Linked DNA regions of Methanothermobacter thermautotrophicus str. Delta H. Each later gene encodes a partner of the first gene's protein in a complex. Links are inferred from orthologs where the notes say so. Each region holds a gene or a part of one and is shown in the gene's direction. Other genes may lie near its edges. The genes, in order: MTH_RS08140 and tuf.

Region 1 (6,187 bases):
TGAAATCTCCCTGCCCATTATTTCCCGTATCTCGAGGGTTTCAATGACCTCATCGGTCCTGTCCGAGTCTATACCTGTTAGAAGATCCTCAACCTTCCCCTTAACATAGCGGGGGATCCTGTCTACCATCTGGGGCTTATGGACAACACTTATTTCTCCTTTACTCAGTCTCTGGAAGTAATTCTGGAGCTGGGACCCCCTGAAATGGTTTATTATTTCGTCCCAGCCCGGAGGGTCCTGGAAGTCACCCAGGTTCGGCCGCAGTTCCCCTGACAGTATCCTTACGATGGTGGATTTACCGATACCGTTGGGCCCTATTAGTCCAACAACGTCTCCGGAGGTGACTGCTGGAATCCCAAAGAGTTCAAACTGGTTCTGCCCGTAACGGTGCACAGGGTTTTCAAGTGCCTCCGGGAGGTTGATAACACTTATTGCCTTGAAAGGACATCTCTTTGTGCATATACCGCATCCCGAGCACAGCTCCTCGGATATTATGGGCTTCTTTGTCTTTTCGTCGATTGTTATTGTGTCCTCATCCATCCTCACGCCTGGACAGTATTCTATGCAGACGTAGTTGCATTTCTTTGGCTGACACCTATCATGATCGAGTATTGAGATTCTGGTCAATTTTATCACCATGGATACCGGGATGAAAAAATCAGTCCTGGAATGATTATGGTTTCTCCGGTTAATAAGGTTACTTAAACAAGGAGGGAAACGCATCCCCTCTGAAGGAAAAAGGCGGTGAAAAAATTAAAAATAAGAAATATATGACCGTCTATAACTTTTTAGCGGCCAGTTCTATGTCTGATGCTTTAACAGTTTTTCTGCCGGCGTGCTTTGCAAGTTTAACAGCTTCTTTTGCTATTTCTTCGCCTTTTTCTTCCAGAATCTTTGCAAGTGCTTCCCTTGCGTCGTCGCTTATTCTCTGGGCACCGGCATTTTTTATGATTCTCCCAACTGGTGCTATGGGTAATTCGGCCATAATATCACCTCAGTTCTATATTTAACTCAATAGTATTTAAATTTATCGTTTTTTCGGCTCTTTTTTGCATCCATATCATGATTCTATATCACTCAGCCTCGGAGAATTTCACTGTAACACTAACACACACCGGTTGCTGTGTAAGGATCATGATGGTTAACATGTGCATCAGATGGTTGCTGGTAGCTTCCCGTTTCCTCAGCTTGGAAATCATTATTAGCGGTAAGGAAGATAGAACCCAGTGGTGGGAAAATGAAACAGGTCATAATAGTGAGATCCGATCTGAAGATGGGGAAGGGTAAAATAGCAGCCCAGGCCTGTCATGCTTCCATAGGATCATTTAAAAGGACTGAAGAGGATAAAATAAGAAAATGGGAACTTGAAGGCTCAAAGAAGGTCATTGTTTCTGTGAATAGTCTTGATGAACTGCTTGAGATATACAGGGCTGTTAAGGAGGCGGGAATCTCAAACTACCTGGTGAGGGATGCGGGACACACCCAGATACCAGCCGGCACCATAACCTGCCTTGGGATAGGCCCCGATGACGATGAGAAGATAGATAAAATAACAGGTGATCTGAAGCTGCTTTAGCTGTGAGGTCCTTCCAGCAGATTAATCAGGTGTTTACCATGGAGTGGGTTGTTAAGATAGGTGGAAGCCTTTTTCCAGAACATGCCGCAGCCCTCCTTGAGAGCCTTGAGGGTACCGGTGCGGCTGTGGTCTGTGGTGGGGGTGCCTTTGCAGATATGGTGCGATACCATGATAGGAAATTCGGTTTTTCTGATACTGCAAATCATGAGGCAGCCATAATGTGCATGGACATAACTGGAAGGCTCATTTCAGATCTTGTGGAATCCGCAGTCCCTGTGAGGACTGTTACAGATTGCAGAGAAGCTATCAAGAGGGGTTTAACCCCCGTTATACTTCCTTCGGGGCTTCTGCGTTACACTGACCCTGCTGAACACTCATGGAGGGTTACCTCTGATTCCCTCTCACTCATGATCGCCCATATGCTGAAAGCGAAACTTTTAATAGCAACAGATGTAGATGGTATATACACTGAGAGGCCACCTGCCAGTGATGCTAAACTTATAAATGATATAAGTGCTAAAGACTTACTATCTTTTGGTGAGACATCAGTGGATGAAGCACTACCTGAACTTCTGATTGAACTGAAATCTGATTGTTATGTTGTAAATGGGAAATATCCCTCCAGGGTGCTGTCCATTTTAAGGGCAGGTGCTTCGGAATGTGTATGTACAGTTATAAGAGGTGATTAGATGACCAAGATGGAATGCACATCCTGTAAACAGGAGATACCTCTGGTTGAGACCTATGTGAAATTTGAATGCCCAATGTGCGGTGAAATGATCTACAGGTGCCAGAAGTGCAGGACCTTCGGCCACACCTACAGGTGCAAGTGTGGATTCGAGGGACCATAGGAAAAATATATAAATCAGTATTAATTTAATACTTTCTAGGGAGGTATTATTATGGGAGATGTAGTAGCCACCATAAAGGTGATGCCTGAGAGCCCTGATGTTGATCTTGAGGCCCTTAAAAAGGAGATCCAGGAAAGAATACCTGAGGGTACAGAACTTCACAAAATAGACGAGGAACCCATAGCATTCGGTCTCGTGGCCCTCAATGTTATGGTTGTTGTTGGTGACGCCGAGGGCGGAACAGAGGCTGCTGAGGAGAGCCTTTCCGGGATTGAGGGTGTCAGCAATATAGAGGTTACTGATGTAAGAAGGCTGATGTGATCTTGCCTTTCCTGTATTGCAGCAGGTTAGTGATGTAAGAAGGCTGATGTGATCTTAAAGCCTTTCTTACACACTTCAGATCATCTCAGGTGATGGGGATAATTGAAATCCTTTTTGCCTGTCTTCTTGGAGTCATAACCGGTGCATTGACGGGTCTGATCCCGGGTATCCATGTTAATACCGTTGGGGCGTTCATTTTCGCAGCATCAGGCCAGATTCTGGGTTTCCTCCCGGAGGAGGTTCTGGCTGTTTTTTTATTATCACTCTCTGTAACCCACGCCCTCCTTGAGTTCATACCCTCAACCCTGCTGGGGGTTCCAGATGAGGCAACAGCTCTATCAGTTCTCCCGGGGCACCGTATGGTTCTTGAGGGGAGGGCTGGTGAGGCAATAAGGGCTGCAACAGTTGGTGGTGTTGGCGGAATCCTGCTGACCATAATCCTTTTACCATTTCTCCTCCTGGCGTTACCACCCCTCTATGGATTTATCAGACCACACATCTGGTTAATCCTCATACTTGTTTCGGGTTACATGATGCTTAAGCTCAGCAGGAATTTTGAAACACTGCTCTGGGCAGTTATACTCTTTCTTTTCTCAGGGGCGATGGGTTGGATTATTTTCCAGGCCCCAATATCCCCGGGACTTGGTCTGATGACCCTGTTCACAGGTTTCTTCGGTCTCAGCACCATGGTCTACAGTTTCAGTTCGGGATCATATCTACCTGAGCAGGAAATAGAGCCATTCACAGAGTTTGATGGTGGCACCGCCAGGTCTGTTCTTGCAGGTGGACTTGCATCCGTCCTTCTGGGATTCCTACCAGGTTTTGGACCCGCCCAGGGCGGTATGATAGCATGTTCCCTCACGGGTTCGGGAGGAGAGGATTCACCGGGGGACTTCATAACTGCACTTTCATGCCTTAACACCTCGGATGCCCTCTTTTCCCTGCTGACACTCTACATAATTGGAAACCCCAGAAGCGGCATTGCTGTCTATATATCCCAGATCATGCAGGATATCGACGCCGGCCACATCTTCCTTTTCATATCAGCCTCCCTCCTGGCGGTATCTCTGGCGGCTGTAATATCCATCAGGGCTGCTGATTATCTCTGCGCCAATCTCTCAGGAATCAATTACGGAAAAATTTCACTGGTGGTCATGCTCTTCATGACGGCATCCGTATTCGTTTTTGCAGTCATGGAGGGGGCCAGCATACCATTCATTGCCCTGGCACTTATAGCATCAACGTCCTTCGGAACTAATACCCCACTGTACCGGTACAAGTAAATCCCATCTCATGGGTGTACTTGTTATCCCGGCAGTGGCGGTCTACATGGGTATCTAGAGTGTATTCAGCATCAGATTTATCTTATCAGAAGGGTGTTTTCTGCAAGTCTCTTTGCAGCATCAATAAATTCGCGGGGATCAACACCAGGGAAGGGGTCCACGATGCAGAGTTCAAACCTCTCATCAATGAGATCTGGCAGTTCCCTTATATCACGGTTGTAGACCCTGAACCCTTCATGGAATCCATTGACCCTCAGGTTCAGTCGGGTCATCTCACAGGCTTCCCTCCAGATATCATTGAATACAACGTTCCGGGCACCGGCCATAAGGGAGAATATCCCCAGGGTTCCCGGGCCGCATGTTGCATCCAGCACATTCTCAGGGCGCAGTGAGAGTATCTCACGTGCAGCAGTCTGAATCTTAAGGTTCTTTCCGGATGAAAACTCTATGTGGAGTCTGCTCTGCCTCCTGTATATTGATAGAGCTCCGGAAGGTGTTTCAATGATGTCACACCTCATATCGCAACCCGCAAGGAGCTCATATACATGGGGTCTGGTGCCGGAGTCCATCATCCCGGGAACAGTGCGCATATCACCCCTTAAAACACCCTTGACCTCTGGAACGTCTTCCATGATTGTTTCAGCGGTTCCTTTATCAACATGGGGTGATAAAATAACAAGAGAGCGCTCTGGAAGGAATGGTGCAGATTCAAGGGGTAAAGCTGGAGTTATCAGGGGAGCCCCGATATCCCTGAGTCTGGCATCTTCAGGTACACATCCCTCCCTTATCATAATCCCTGCGACATGGGCCATGACAGCGTCAAGATGCCTCCGGCCGCATTTACAAAACCTGAGAACTGAACCGGATACGCCCTTAACGGGTCTGAACTTACTCAGGTGGGGGTCAATGCACCCATCGCAGGGGCCGTAAATATCAACACCGCCCCTGTAGGCAGGGAGGTCCTCCCCACAGACGGGACACCTTGCTGACATACACTTAAATATTATCCTCCACATATTAAAGGTTGAGTACTATGAGGGATAAGCGGAAGGAAATTCTGAAGGAGATCCTCGGGGAATTTGCAGCGGATGAGGAAGAACCACCCCGTGAGGAAAGGAAGGAGAGGCAGGCGGAATCGGAATTCAAGGTCGAAAAGGTACTTGAGAAGCCCAAGCCAAAACCAGCCTCTCCACGGGTTGATTTAAAGGACGTTGAGATAATTGAGGGAGACCTCATACCCCAGTACAAGGTTTCCCTTCCCAAGTTCTCTGAGAAGGAGAGGGAGCTCCTCAATGAGATCCGGGAAAAACTGGTTGAGGTCGCAGTCTCCAAGGGTGAAGAGTTCAGAATAGATGAATCCACCTTCATGTCTGAGGTTAAGGAGTTCCTCAGGATGAAGGGAGTTCGTAATGTTGACAAACTGGCAAAGCAGATATCCCAGGAGATGCTGGGGTACGGTGAACTGGACCCCCTAATAAAGGACGATGACCTTGAGGAGATAATGGTAATAGGTGTCAAAAAACCGGTATTCGTCTACCACAGGAAGCTTGGTATGATGATTACCAATGTCGTCTTCAACAACGATGACGACATAAAGGCCATCGTCGACCTCATCGCAAGGCAGGTCAACAGGCGTATAGACCAGCAGACCCCAATACTTGATGCGAGGCTCCCCGATGGTTCAAGGGTCAATGCAACAATACCCCCGGTTTCTCCAGATGGTTCCACCCTCACCATCCGAAAATTCAGGAAGGATCCCTTCACTGTTGTTGACCTCATAAACTTCAAGACCATGTCATCCCACCTTGCAGCCTTCCTCTGGGTATGCACAGATGGGCTGGGTGTGAAACCATGCAACGCCATAGTGGCGGGGGGTACCGGGTCCGGTAAAACAACAACCCTGAACACAGTATCGGCATTCGTGCCTCCTACTGAGCGTATAATAACCATCGAGGATACCCTGGAGCTTCAGCTACCCCACACCCATGTACTCAGGATGGAGACAAGGCCGCCCAACATAGAGGGTAAGGGGGAACTTGACATGGACACCCTCGTCAAGAACTCCCTCCGTCAGAGGCCCGACAGGGTCATTGTGGGGGAGGTGAGGGGCAGTGAGGCCATAACCCTATTCACAGCCCTCAACACAGGTCACAGTG
Region 2 (6,300 bases), 590 kb from region 1 along the record:
GGAAATGAATACCTCATAAACCTCATCGACACACCAGGTCACGTTGACTTCGGGGGGGACGTTACAAGGGCCATGAGGGCCGTGGACGGTGCAGTTGTTGTCGTATGCGCCGTTGAGGGCATAATGCCCCAGACAGAAACCGTGCTAAGGCAGGCCCTCAAGGAAAATGTGAGGCCCGTCCTATTCATCAACAAGGTTGACAGGCTCATAAACGAACTGAAACTGGACGCCAGTGAACTCCAGGAGAGGTTCGTGAAGATCATAGCTAATGCAAACAAACTCATCAAGAACATGGCCCCTGAGGAGTTCAGGGATAAATGGCAGGTTCGTGTTGAGGATGGAAGTGTTGCCTTCGGTTCAGCCTATCACAACTGGGCCATAAACGTCCCGATAATGCAGGAGACAGGCATAAACTTCAACGACATCTACAAGTACTGCACAGAGGACAACCAGAAGGAACTGGCCCAGAAGGTGCCACTGCACCAGGTCCTCCTGGGAATGGTTGTTGAACACCTCCCAAGCCCGGCCGAGTCCCAGGCCTACAGGGTTCCAATAATATGGTCAGGGGACCTTGAAAGTGAAGAGGGACAGGCCATGCTCAAAACAGACCCTGAAGGTCCCCTGGCGGTTATGGTGACCGATGTGAGTATAGACAAACATGCAGGGGAAGTCGCTACCGGAAGGGTCTACGGCGGAGCAATAGAGAAGGGAAGCGAGGTCTTCCTTGTGGGTTCCCACAGCAAGGCACGTGTCCAGCAGGTCGGTGTCTACATGGGACCAGAGAGGGTTAACACCGACAAGGTCCCGGCAGGTAACATCGTGGCCATAACCGGTGCCAAGAATGCAGTTGCAGGTGAAACAATCTGCGACACCGGCAGGAAGATAAAGGCCTTCGAGGGTCTTGAACACATCTCCGAACCTGTGGTTACAGTTGCAGTTGAGGCCAAAAACACCAAGGACCTCCCAAAACTCATAGAGGTGCTCAGACAGGTGGGTAAGGAGGACCCAACCGTAAGGGTTGAGATAAACGAGGAGACCGGTGAACACCTCATCTCAGGTATGGGTGAACTCCACCTCGAGATCATAGCCTACAGGATCAACGAGAAGGGTGTTGAGATAGAGACATCCGAACCAATAGTCGTCTACAGGGAGACCGTTGCAGGTACCGCAGGACCAGTTGAGGGTAAATCACCCAACAAACACAACCGCTTCTACATAGAAATTGAACCGGTTGAAGCATCAGTGATGCAGGCGATACAGGAAGGTAAGATAAAGGAGGGCCGTGTCAAGGGCAAGGAGATGGCCAAGAACTTCATTGAGGCAGGTATGGACAAGGAGGAGGCCAGAAGGGTCTGGGATGTCTATGAAAAGAACCTATTCATCAACATGACCCGTGGTATCCAGTACCTCGATGAGATCAAGGAACTCCTCATGGATGGATTTGAGAGTGCAATGGACAACGGTCCAGTCGCCAAGGAGAAGGTCATGGGGGTTAAAATAAAACTCATGGACGCCAAGATCCACGAGGACGCTGTCCACAGGGGTCCCGCACAGGTACTTCCAGCCATAAGGAAGGGTATCTTCGGTGCCATGATGTCTGCGGAGCCAGTGCTCCTTGAACCCATACAGAAGGTATTCATCAACGTGCCACAGGATTACATGGGAAGCGCAACACGTGAGATACAGAACAGGCGCGGACAGATCGTCAACATGACCCAGGAGGGTGACATGGTAACCGTTGAATCCACTGTACCGGTGGCAGAGATGTTCGGATTCGCAGGTGATATCAGGTCAGCCACCGAGGGACGATGTCTCTGGTCAACAGAGAACGCTGGATTCGAGAGACTTCCAAATGAACTGCAGCACACCATAACAAGGGAGGTAAGGACCAGGAAGGGTCTCAGTCCTGAACCTTACAGGGCAGACCACTACCTGGGTTAACCCCATTAAACTTATATAATTAAAAAGAATATAGGAAATTACCTTAGACAAACAGCATGCCCATTTGCTGGATCTAAAAAATCAGGCTAAACCATCATATATGGAGGTATATTATGGCTAAAGAAAAAGAACACATGAACCTGGCGTTTATTGGACACGTAGACCACGGAAAATCCACACTAGTGGGACACCTGCTCCTGCAGGCCGGAGCAATCGCCGAGCAGCAGTTAGCTGAAGGTGAGGACAAGTTCAGGTTTGTCATGGACAGGCTCTCCGAGGAAAGGGAAAGGGGAGTTACAATCGACCTTGCACACGCCAAATTCGAAACAGACAAGTACGAGTTCACAATCGTGGACTGCCCTGGACACCGTGACTTCGTTAAAAACATGATCACAGGTGCGTCCCAGGCAGACGCAGCAGTCCTTGTTGTCGCAGTTGACGACGGTGTAATGCCTCAGACCAAGGAACACGTGTTCCTATCAAGGACACTTGGTATAAACCAGCTCATAGTCGCAATCAACAAGATGGACCTCGTCAACTACGACGAAGAGAAATTCAACGCCCTCAAGGATGAGGTTGCAGCCCTCATCAAAACCGTGGGTTACAAGCCAAGCGACGTTGAATTCATCCCACTCTCCGCCTTTGAAGGGGACAACATAACATCAAAGAGCGAAAACACCCCATGGTACAAGGGTAAAACACTCGTTGAAGCCCTCGACGACCTTGAAGCACCTGAAAAACCTGTGGACCTTCCACTGAGGATACCTATACAGGACGTCTACTCCATCACAGGTGTCGGTACAGTTCCAGTGGGACGTGTCGAGACCGGTGTCCTCAAGAAGGGTGAAAACGTCATATTCGAACCAGCAGGTGTAAGTGGAGAGGTTAAATCAATCGAAATGCACCACGAAATGATCGAACAGGCAGAACCCGGTGACAACATAGGTTTCAACGTCAGGGGTGTCGGTAAAAACGACATCAGAAGGGGAGACGTTGCAGGACACCTTGACAACCCACCAAAGGTTGCCAAGGAGTTCACAGCACAGATCGTTGTTCTCCAGCACCCTGGTGTCATAACAGTGGGTTACACACCTGTATTCCACTGCCACACAGCACAGGTTGCCTGTACCTTCCTTGAACTGGTGCAGAAAATGAACCCTGCCACAGGTCAGGTGGAAGAGGAAAACCCTGACTTCCTGAAAACAGGTAACGCTGCTGTTGTGAAGGTCAAACCAACCAAGCCACTGGTCATCGAGAAGATAAAGGACATCCCACACATGGGAAGATTCGCCATAAGGGACATGGGACAGACAGTGGCTGCTGGAATGTGCATAGACCTCGTACCAGCAAAATAAACCCACCTCTTCCCTTTTTTACAGGAGGATTTAAATGCACAAAGCAAGGATTAAACTGACAGGGACAGACCCTGAAAAACTGGCATACGTCTGTGACCAGCTCAAGAAGATTGCTGAAAGGACAGGCGTGGACATGTCAGGCCCAATCCCCCTCCCAACAAAGAGGCTCGTGGTTCCAACAAGGAAATCCCCGGATGGTGAGGGAACCGCTACCTGGGAGAAATGGGAGATGAGGATCCACAAGAGGCTTGTGGGTATAGAGGCCGATGAAAGGGCCATGCGTCAGGTCATGAAGGTCAATGTGCCTGACAATGTCAGCATTGAAATTGAACTCAAAAGTTAACTGGGGTGTAAACCCCTCTAACTAAATTCACCACCAAAAACTATATAAATAAGAGTTTATCAATCTCTTTTATCTGATACTGCCGGGATAGCCTAGCCAGGTAAGGCGCGGGACTTGAGATCCCGTGGAGATTCTCTCCGCCTGGGTTCAAATCCCAGTCCCGGCGCTTAAAAAAACTTTTTTCTGAACTGAAATCTAACTGTTCTGCCGGGATAGCCTAGCCAGGTAAGGCGCAAGACTGGAAATCTTGTGGAGCTTTGCTCCTCCTGGGTTCAAATCCCAGTCCCGGCGTGAAAATAGGAGGAAGTGACCGCCTTCTGGTGGCGGTCAGACCCTTAAAAAAAATAATCAGGTGTTTTCTTCTGAATCCCCTTTTCCTATCTCTGGAACCTTTAAAATGAGGGGTTCCTCTTCCATTGCACCGGAGTCATGAACCACACATTCCTGGATCCTTGCAGCTATTGAATCTGGATCCTCAACATCAACCATGTCCACCAGTTCAACCTGTCTCCGGAACCTCTCTATGGCCTCCTCCGGCATGTTCTCAATGTAGGGTATTGCACCGGTTGCACCGATGATCCTCCCTGTTTCCAGGTCTACACCATTGCTGTGGAGGGCCTTCATGGTCTGCCCTGTGATGTGCCCCATTACCTCTGCACCGCATACAACAAGGAAGCGCAGGTTGGGGTTTGCAATAACGTTCCCAACAACCTTCTCTATCCCAAGGTTCTCTGTGTGAAGTGGACCTGAAATTGCAGCACCCGCCTTCACGGGTTCATCTTCCATGTGTGACCCGAGGGTGACAACCGCAACCGGGCTTTCTTCATCACCAACCACATAGTCCCCAACTATGTGTGGCCAGTCTTCAGGTACGGGTTTCTTTTCAACCATAAGAAACACCTCTTTAACCGTCAGTTAATTTTTAACTTTCGGTTAAAATTTAACTTGTAGTTAATGACATATAAATCTTCCGGTGCAAAATGTTTTAAAATACCGGAACAGATATTCATAGAGATACTGAATGGTGAATCCACATGGCCCCATCAAGACGCGAACGTGAACGTGAACGGAGACGTGAACAGATAATAAGGGCGGCAGAGAAGGCATTCTTTGCACGGGGATACGACAGAGTGACCATGGATGAGATAGCCGAGGAGGCAGAGGTCAACAAGGCCCTCCTCTACTACTACTTCAAAAACAAGGAATCCCTCTTCTTCGCAGTGAACCTCTACGGTGTCCGCATACTCCACAGCATGTACAGAAGGTGCCTGGAGCTTGACACGGATGGATACGGTAAGGTCAGGGCCATGGTGGAGGCCCTCTACAGCTTCTCAAAGGAACACCCCGACTACTTCAGGATATACTGCTACAGTGGCACCGAGAGGTTCGAGCTGAGTGAAAGTGAGGATGCGCGGGAGATAGTGGACCTCCGTACCGGAATGTGGAGGCTCATGGTTGAGGCCATAATGGAGGGCATGAATGACGGAAGCATCCGCAGCGACCTCGACCCTGTGGAGCTATCCATATACATCCATACACTGGCCATAAACGCCCTGAACCTTGATTTCACATCCAGGATGGTCCTGGAGGCCAGGAATATCAGCAGGGACAGGTTCTGGGAGGACCTTGAGGTTTTCCTTGAATCCGCCCTCAGGCCCTAATAAAATAACATCTAAACTCTTTCTCAACAGCACCACATAACTATATAAGTTTTTAGATACATAAGGGTATTAAAAGTTAAAGAGAGGAACTGATGAAATGGATAATGACGATAACTTTGTGATAATAAACAACAGCAGAAAAGATAAAAAGAGTCTTGGGCTCCTTGTTGATGGTCCAAACATGCTCAGAAAGGAATTCTGTTCAGATCTTGAATTTGTAAAGAACCTCCTCTTTGACAGGGGAAACCTCAAGGTAGGAAAGGTGCTGCTGAACCAGTACGCCTCAGATAAGCTGATAGAGGCCGTTGTGAACCAGGGCTTCTCACCCATGATAGTTGCGGGTGATGTGGATGTTCAGCTCGCAGTTGAAGCCTTTGAACTCATACACAACCCCAACATCGATGTGGTTGCAATTATGACAAGGAACGCTGACTTCCTCCCCCTCATAAACATAGCCAAGGAGAACGGGAAGGAGACCCTGGTCATAGGTGCAGAGCCAGGTTTCAGTATAGCACTCCAGAACTCAGCAGACGACTCAATAATCCTTGGAAGCGAAGGGGTGTAGAGGTGTACCGGCGAATACTGATACCCACAGACGGCTCAGGGGACGCCAGGAAGGCAACCCGGCACGCATTCCACATAGCAGGGATGAGCGGGGCAGACATACTGGCCATAAGTGTAGTTGACACGTCCTACAGGAAAATCTGGGACGAGGATATCAGCAGACGCCTTGAGGAGATACTGAAAAAACAGGCAGAGAAGGCAATATCCATCCTCAAGGAGGAATTCAGCTCTCAACAGGAGCTGGGCCACATGACAGAAACCCGCCTTGATACGGTTATACTTGAGGGTAACCCCGCAGAGGTGATCCTCGAGGTCATGGAGGACGAGGACGTGGACCTCGTTGTAATGGGCAGCTCAGGCAAACACGGCCTTGACCGCATAATATCCGGAAGCATAACAAGGAAGGTTCTTAAATCAGCCACAAAGCCCATGATGG

The links.
Region 2: the proteins of MTH_RS08140 (region 1) and tuf are in contact, whole or in part, in a crystal structure (PDB 7CSL), measured with the Pyrococcus horikoshii proteins. The link is inferred for Methanothermobacter thermautotrophicus str. Delta H from one-to-one orthologs. Residues at the interface, in WP_010884146.1 of Pyrococcus horikoshii: Phe4, Leu6, Val7, Val9, Arg11, Met13, Pro14, Thr15, Asp16, Pro17, Leu38, Ala39, Lys40, Glu44, Pro45, Ile46, Ala47, Phe48, Gly49, Leu50, Tyr56, Leu58, Arg60, Asp61, Glu62, Glu63, Tyr65, Ser66, Phe67, Asp68; in WP_010885563.1 of Pyrococcus horikoshii: Val16, Lys20, Ser21, Lys62, Arg65, Glu66, Arg67, Gly68, Val73, Ala74, His75, Ile88, Asp89, Ala90, Pro91, Gly92, His93, Asp95, Phe96, Lys98, Asn99, Gly103, Ala104, Asp227, Val228, Tyr229, Ile231, Val234, Val237, Val239.

Annotation. Positions count from the first base shown.
Region 1 is NC_000916.1:1,552,877-1,559,063, forward strand. Bases 1,426-4,113 are described here. They hold MTH_RS08140 (elongation factor 1-beta), read left to right. Parts: upstream 1,426-2,478; coding sequence 2,479-2,748; downstream 2,749-4,113. Other genes in these bases: pth2 (aminoacyl-tRNA hydrolase), read left to right, coding at 1,426-1,576; MTH_RS08130 (delta 1-pyrroline-5-carboxylate synthetase), read left to right, coding at 1,615-2,265; MTH_RS08135 (zinc finger domain-containing protein), read left to right, coding at 2,266-2,427; MTH_RS08145 (tripartite tricarboxylate transporter permease), read left to right, coding at 2,841-4,031; MTH_RS08150 (50S ribosomal protein L11 methyltransferase), read right to left, coding at 4,109-4,113. Also shown: MTH_RS08115 (ribosome biogenesis/translation initiation ATPase RLI), read right to left, coding at 1-627; histone HmtA2, read right to left, coding at 779-985; more of pth2, read left to right, coding at 1,238-1,425; more of MTH_RS08150, read right to left, coding at 4,114-5,023; MTH_RS08155 (CpaF family protein), read left to right, coding at 5,065-6,187. UniProt on the Methanocaldococcus jannaschii protein: Promotes the exchange of GDP for GTP in EF-1-alpha/GDP, thus allowing the regeneration of EF-1-alpha/GTP that could then be used to form the ternary complex EF-1-alpha/GTP/AAtRNA.
Region 2 is NC_000916.1:964,257-970,556, forward strand. What follows is about bases 1,375-4,175. They hold tuf (translation elongation factor EF-1 subunit alpha), read left to right. Parts: upstream 1,375-2,054; coding sequence 2,055-3,296; downstream 3,297-4,175. Other genes in these bases: MTH_RS05010 (elongation factor EF-2), read left to right, coding at 1,375-1,941; rpsJ (30S ribosomal protein S10), read left to right, coding at 3,331-3,639; mtrA (tetrahydromethanopterin S-methyltransferase subunit A), read right to left, coding at 3,988-4,175. Also shown: more of MTH_RS05010, read left to right, coding at 1-1,374; more of mtrA, read right to left, coding at 4,176-4,530; MTH_RS05040 (TetR/AcrR family transcriptional regulator), read left to right, coding at 4,674-5,300; MTH_RS05045 (TIGR00288 family NYN domain-containing protein), read left to right, coding at 5,398-5,865; MTH_RS05050 (universal stress protein), read left to right, coding at 5,868-6,300. UniProt on the Methanocaldococcus jannaschii protein: GTP hydrolase that promotes the GTP-dependent binding of aminoacyl-tRNA to the A-site of ribosomes during protein biosynthesis.